2 regions of the Gracilibacillus sp. D59 genome follow, and region 2 is predicted to be linked to the other one. Evidence: riboswitches for the same ligand, from Rfam matches in the RefSeq annotation. Region 2 holds a riboswitch; the other holds the start of a gene.

Region 1 (3,435 bases), on a different contig from region 2:
TTCATCGTCCTGTTCAACCTCTTCTTCCATTTCAACCGATTCAATTCTTAATGAAGATTCCTGAAAGGACTTAAAACTGGAAGAATGACAACCAACTAAGAGAATTATTCCTGCAGTCGCTATCCATAATCTGATTGATTTCAATCGTGTTCCTCCCTATATGATGTTAGTAGTTGTGAATTGTGATGTTCTTGTTTCTCCTCATACATTAATGAATCCGCATGATGTAACAATTTATCTAAAGTCTTACCATGGTCAGGATAAAAACTAATACCAATACTAGCTGTCAACATGATCTCCGTTTTATTAATAACGATTGTTTGCCTAATAACCTCGACTAATTGTTCACTAAACAACTGTACGTCTTTCTCTGTTTTTAAATTCACAACAGCAACAAATTCATCGCCTGCTAAACGATAAAAAGTTACAGGCTGACCTCGCTGAAATTGTTTTAACCGTTTGGCAAATACTTTTAATAATAAATCTCCACCACTATGCCCAAGCGTATCATTGACTTGTTTGAATTTATCTAAATCAATAAAAACAATCCCAAAGCGTTCCAAGTTTGCTGGTGCATCTAACATCTCTGTTACATCCTCATGAAAAGAATACCTATTTGGTAAATCAGTTAATGTATCGAAATGAGCCAAACGGTATAATTTCGACTCTGATTCTATTAATTGATTTGTCCTTGCTGTTAGTAAGTCATTCTTCTTTTTGGCATCAGTAAACATTGTTTGTAGCTGGTTTGCTACTTTTTCAATATTTTGCCCTAGCTTTGAAAATTCATCTATAGAAGTATCTCTCCAATAGAAAGTCTCCTGTCTATTCATCTTCTCTGGTAAATCACTTGTTAATTGCGTAAGTCGTATTAATGAATTGGATAATATGCGGTTAACTATCATACCAAACACTAATGCAATGAATAATACAGACAGGGCAAACATCAAATAATGAGTAAGGTCAGCAGCTAACGCTACTACTCTATTTGTGATAGGAATAATTAAAAATGCTCGCTTATTTATAAAGGTAGTTTCACCTAGATAATAGCCATGATACCAATCTGATAAAGTTTGTTGCTTAGATGGTAGCCAAATAAAACCATTAGGATGAATTTGATTAACAAAACCATCTTCAACATAATCAAGATTAGGAAGTGTGTCATTCTGATTATGCGCATAAAGCCATAATTGACCACCTTGATCCAACATATAAATACGTCTATTTGTTGTTCCAATAAATTCATCTAAAATTGATTTTATTCTAGCTTTCTCTAGTTCAGCGTCTAATTCATAATTTTGAATCTCGATAGAATCCATTTCTGCTACCTTTTGTTGTAACCGTTCTTCCAGTTGTTGATATTGAAGGTAAAACTCCTTGTACATTTCGCTCTCGAGCTCCCTACCATTAACTAAAATGATGATAAGTAATGGGAGGACAGCGGAGAAAATTAATATGTGGGAAATTACCTGGCCAAAATATAATTGATTTTTTTCCTGAAACCAGTTTTTCATCTTTGGAATGACTGGAAGATAATCGCACAACATATCAGCAACTAAAGCAGCGAACAAAGTAGCTGCTACAGTCTGAATGATCATAAAATTAGTTAAAACACTTAAATCATCCAAGAAGTCTGAGAAGAGAAAGACCAATAAGAAATAAAGAATAAAGATGATAAAGGAATAAGCAAAACTCCATGTAAATAGATCTTTTCCTTTTTTTGTATAAAATGTACCGATTATCAAAATTTCAAGTATACTAAAGAAAACCAATGAATTGCCTATATGTAAAAATTGTGTGAGTAAGCTCATACAAATTGTTAATAGAAGTGCAAAACGAAAGCCAAATAATCGGATAGATGCTAGATAAAGAACAGGCGCAAAACTTATGGTAATACCGAAAACTAATGATACAGAATATAATTGCGCAATGACAGATACAGTTAAGATCAATATAAACAATGTAATTTTTCTATTCATGACATTACGCATATCTATTCGCTCCTCACCCATATCTCGTTTTATAAAAAATATAAGAATAAAAACCTATACAAAAATGTATAGGTTTCCTGTTTTTATCTCAGGTAACCCTGCCATCGTCGCGATTTTCCACCTTAGATCTGTGGTTTTGCGTCTCTATTTTTCAATAGATTTGCCTTTTCCCATTATATAGTACTATTATATCACAAACACTGACGTAGCTTACTAGAAATATAAAACTAATTCCCTATATAATATAATAATTTCATGATAATAATCAATTCAAAGTAGAGATCAATTCAAAAAATACGAATAAACCAACAAATTCTTCGCTTTTAAAGTAAACTGCGAAATAACTTCTTAATAGATTAGCTTTTGCCATTCTGATTTATGCTAAGTGTTAGGAAACGCTACGGCAAGATACTTCGCTTTGCTTAGTGTTCTAATTATTGAAAGAAGAGAACTTATTCAATAATAAAAAGAGTAATCCTGATTAAGATTACTCTTTCACAATGGACTGTTTTCAATTGCATATACTAGCAGCAATTACTCGGGTACGTCTGTTTCGTCCTCCCAAGCAAGCATGCCACCTTCCATATTTGTTGCCTCAATTCCATTTGCTTCTAAATATTCAGTTGCTCGACCACTTCGAGCTCCTGAACGACATACCATGTAGTAATGTTCATCTTTATTAAATTCTTCTATTCGGTTAGGAATTTCTCCTAATCTTATATGTTTTGCACCAGGAATTATACCTTGTGCTACTTCATCATCTTCTCGAACATCAATTATATTTAATTTTTCACCATTTTTTAATTTTGTTGCTAATTCTGTTGCTTGAACCTCTTTCATAATAATACCTCCAAAAGTTTATTCTCATATAGCAATTTATTATTGGTTGATGAATCTCTCATTGAATAATACCATTATTGTGCTTCCTTTACTAATATTTAATATAGCTTCTAAAATTAATAACATACTGGGTACAGTTTTAAGCATTCATTTGCGCTATTTTCTTATCACAAATATGTTCAATCACACTCGGAATTTTTTCTTTTGCTATTGGTTTAGAAAACCAATAGCCTTGGAATATTTGACATCCTAAATCTTCTAATAGCTTTATCTGTTCTATTTCTTCTACCCCTTCTGTGATTACTTGCAACCCAAGTGCATGTCCCATTTCCATTATCGCCTGCACAATAGCTAAATTTTTTGGATCCTGATGAACATCTATTACGAAAGAACGATCAATTTTTAATGCACTAATTGGGAATTTTTTTAAATACGATAGCGAAGAATAACCTATTCCAAAATCATCAACTTCTATTCCAATACCTAATGCTCTTATATCTTGCAATACGTTAATAGATAACTCAATATCCTCTAATAATAAACTTTCTGTAATCTCAAAACTAATTTGGTATGTAGGGCACTTTGTTTCAGCTAGCAGCTTTTT
Region 2 (3,435 bases):
AGCAATATCAGCAAGATTGTTAAGATTTGCTCTCATAGCATTGTCTGCTGTTCTAGGAGCTTTTGGTTTAATTTTTGGGTTAATTCTTATATATATCCACTTAACTACACTTCGCTCCTTTGGTGTACCATACTTAACTCCTATTGTTCCTTTTCACAAAGACAATTGGGGAGACTTATTTATAAGAATGCCATGGTGGGCAATGAGAGAAAGACCGAATGAGGTTGCAGGTGAAAATCAAGATAGGATGTCAGATGCGGATAATAACCATTTAAATAGGAGACAAAAAAAGTGAAAATAATAAGACTCGTTTTGCTATTTACTTGTATTATACTTTTAAGTGGTTGCTGGGATAAAAAAGAATTGAATGAAGTTGCCGTTGTGATAGGTGTGGGAATTGATAAAGTTAGTGAAAATGAAGACGTGTATGAAATAACAGCTCAGGTGATTAAACCACAAACAGAAGATAAGGGGTCAGAATTACCAACATGGAGTGTAACGGCTCAAGGTGAAACGGTAATAAGTGCAATCAAAAATATGAATAGACTGTCCCCACGTCGATTATACTGGTCACACCTCCAGATTATCATTTTTGGTGAGGAATTAGCTAGAGATGGTGTTGCCCCGATTATAACGTGGTTTGAACGGGATAGAGATAGTCGTGCTGGTTCTTATTTAGTGGTAACACGAGGAAGTGCACAAGATTTACTCAACCAAAAAATAGAACTTGGAAGTATTCCATCTAAAGCAATGAGTGACCTTTTAGATTCTGCTGAACAACGACAAATTATTGCACGGAAAGTAAAACTACGAGATTTTACTACTGCACTCGCTACACCTGGAATTGATTCATCTGTAGATGTGATTCATCCTAAGGTAATAAGAGGAGAAGTAGAAGCATACGAGGTGAAAGAGGTAGCAGTTTTTAAAGATGATAAAGTAGTGGGCTATATTGATGGCCCAGAAATAGCTGGTACAGAGCTCTTAAAAAACACATATGATTATTTCATTTTAGAAGGGGCTTGTCCTGGATATGAGGAAGAATTATTTGCTTTTCAGACAACTGACTTCGAAAGTGAAGACGAGCTTATTTTAAAAAATGAGGAATTAACTTATAAAGTTAATATATTCTTAGAAGGAAATCTCTCTGATCAGACGTGTCCAGTAGATCTCTTGGCTAAGGACAAGATGGAACAGGTTGAAAAGAAAATAGGTGAAGTAGTTACCTCGCAGATTGAAAATGAATTTGAACTAGCAAAAGAAATGGGTTCGGATATTTATGGAATTGGACAAAAGTTGCGAAGATCCTATCCTAATGTTTGGAAAGAAGTCAAAGATCAACAAAATGAGATACTAGCAAAAGTTAAATTTGATATTCAAGTGACATCAAATATACGAAGATCAGGATTAATTATTGAACCAACTCAAATTGAGATTGAATGAAGGGATACTATATATGTGGATTACTGTACTATCAATTATATTTATCTTGCTTATAATTATCGATGCCAAACGGTTATGGAAAAGAAAAAATAAAAGAGAGATGGTACTATATTTCTCTTTGTTGACAACAGCATATATTTTGTTCATCGTTAATCACCTTCACCTTTTTCCGATTGAAACATTTAGTCCAATTCAAATAATAACTGATCTTGTCCAAGTTTTCTTACCGACGGAACATGAGGTTTAGTTTGAGAAATGATTTCGTTAGAACTATAGAAGGTACTGTTATTGCTCATAACAGTACCTCCATGTCAATGTTGGTGTGGTTACTTACATAGTACATGGATGCTGGTATGGGTTATTTTCCCAACTCAAAACTTCCAAAAAATCATTTCAAGACTATTCGTCTATTCCAACACCTTCTTCTCCCTCTCATAACTAAAAGTTTATCACACCTTCAAATGGAAATAAACGGTTATAATTAAAGACTTTTGAACCTTATAATATATAATTGTCCATGTGTATATTGACTTATATGTATATGGTGCGTATGATTGTAGTCATGTTGTTATAAGTAAATAGATGTAGGTATTAAATCACTTGTACCTCTAGGCAAACTTATCGAAAGGTAAGGGCGCAAAACCACAGGTCTAAAGCATTGGTGAAATGTTATGACGGCTGGGCTGCTATGAAGAAGTATGAAAGCATTCTAAGTTGTTATAAGCTTAGAATGCTTTTTATATGTTTAAAAAGTATACTGCAACAAGAAAAACCTCCTAGATAAATTAGAGAAAAAGGAGCTTATGTTTTGTATGGAATTTTTCCAAATGCTGAAGAAAGTTTTGGTCTTATTATTAGTATTTCTTATTATTTTTACAAGTCTACCGATTTATCCGAACAGCATGCAAAGTCAGGCAACATCTAATGTCGATGAGCTTGCTGATTTGATGAATCCAAATTCAATCATGGACTTTATGCCTCGCACAGAGCAAGGCCCTATGTCAATACCAAGTCCGACAGGGAATATTCACCCCCCATTGCCTGCTGCGCTAGAAGGAAACATGGCACCATCAACTGCACCACAACAAAGAGAAGCTACCACTACCACGAATGAACGATCTTACCCAATTGAAAATCCAGTTGATGTTATGTCTGGGTTTGTAAAGTTGGATAGTACCGATCTATCTTTACCAGGGATCGGTATGGATTATGTGATTGAACGAACCTACTTAGCAGATGATGACAGTACAGGTGAACTAGGTCAAGGCTGGCAGATTAATATGGACTCAAAACTAGAAATGTATGCAGGTTATGACCTGGGTGAAAGTAGGCTAGATGGCAGTGTCCATACATACGATTTCGTTATGGAAAATGAGGATGCCTATGTGACAAGCTATGACGATGATCCCATGATTAATTATGAGTTAGATAAAGGCTACTATGAAAAGTCAGAAAAAGATGTGTCAATAGAACGGGTGAATCAGCATGAATATGTGGTAACACATGCTAATGGTACGAAATTGACCTACTATGGTTATTATGCTGCATGGCGTGATGAACAAGACGCTAAAGCAGGAAAGATGATTCAATATCAAGATCGTTATGGAAACAAGTTCCATTATGAGTATGATAACCAAGGAAGAGTATCGACTGTTACAGATACTACTGGTCGTACTATCACGATTGACTGGAATAATCAAGTCATTGTTCAAATAAAAGATCCATTTGGCCGCACCGTTGATTATACATATGATACTCAGGGTCGGTTAGAGAAAGTGAAACAAGCTGATGGCCGTATCATTCAATATGGATATGATTCATCAGATCGCATTGTTACAGTAACAGAAGGGAAAAAAACATTTGAATTTTCATACAATGCAGAAAACCAAGTAACTAGTGTAGAACTATTTGGTGAAACTTATTTCAATATTTCTTATGCCAATGGAAAAACAACGGTCACAGACATCAGTGACGGCGCCTGGGTTTACGAAC

The links. Region 2 has a riboswitch for cyclic di-GMP ahead of ACTWP4_RS06100 (RHS repeat-associated core domain-containing protein). Riboswitches for the same ligand answer to the same signal wherever they lie in the genome.
Region 1: another riboswitch for cyclic di-GMP. It lies ahead of ACTWP4_RS19200 (diguanylate cyclase domain-containing protein); the one in region 2 lies ahead of ACTWP4_RS06100 (RHS repeat-associated core domain-containing protein).

The regions. Positions count from the first base shown of each region.
Region 1 covers NZ_JBQQCK010000014.1:35,095-38,529, forward strand. Annotated here, with positions in the region: gene ACTWP4_RS19195 (ABC transporter substrate-binding protein) at 1-144, opposite strand, end outside; gene ACTWP4_RS19200 (diguanylate cyclase domain-containing protein) at 141-1,991, opposite strand; cyclic di-GMP riboswitch class I at 2,080-2,166, opposite strand; gene ACTWP4_RS19205 (rhodanese-like domain-containing protein) at 2,526-2,831, opposite strand; gene ACTWP4_RS19210 (EAL domain-containing protein) at 2,971-3,435, opposite strand, start outside.
Region 2 covers NZ_JBQQCK010000002.1:635,712-639,146, forward strand. Annotated here, with positions in the region: gene ACTWP4_RS06090 (spore germination protein) at 1-295, shown strand, start outside; gene ACTWP4_RS06095 (Ger(x)C family spore germination protein) at 292-1,443, shown strand; cyclic di-GMP riboswitch class I at 2,045-2,134, shown strand; gene ACTWP4_RS06100 (RHS repeat-associated core domain-containing protein) at 2,256-3,435, shown strand, end outside.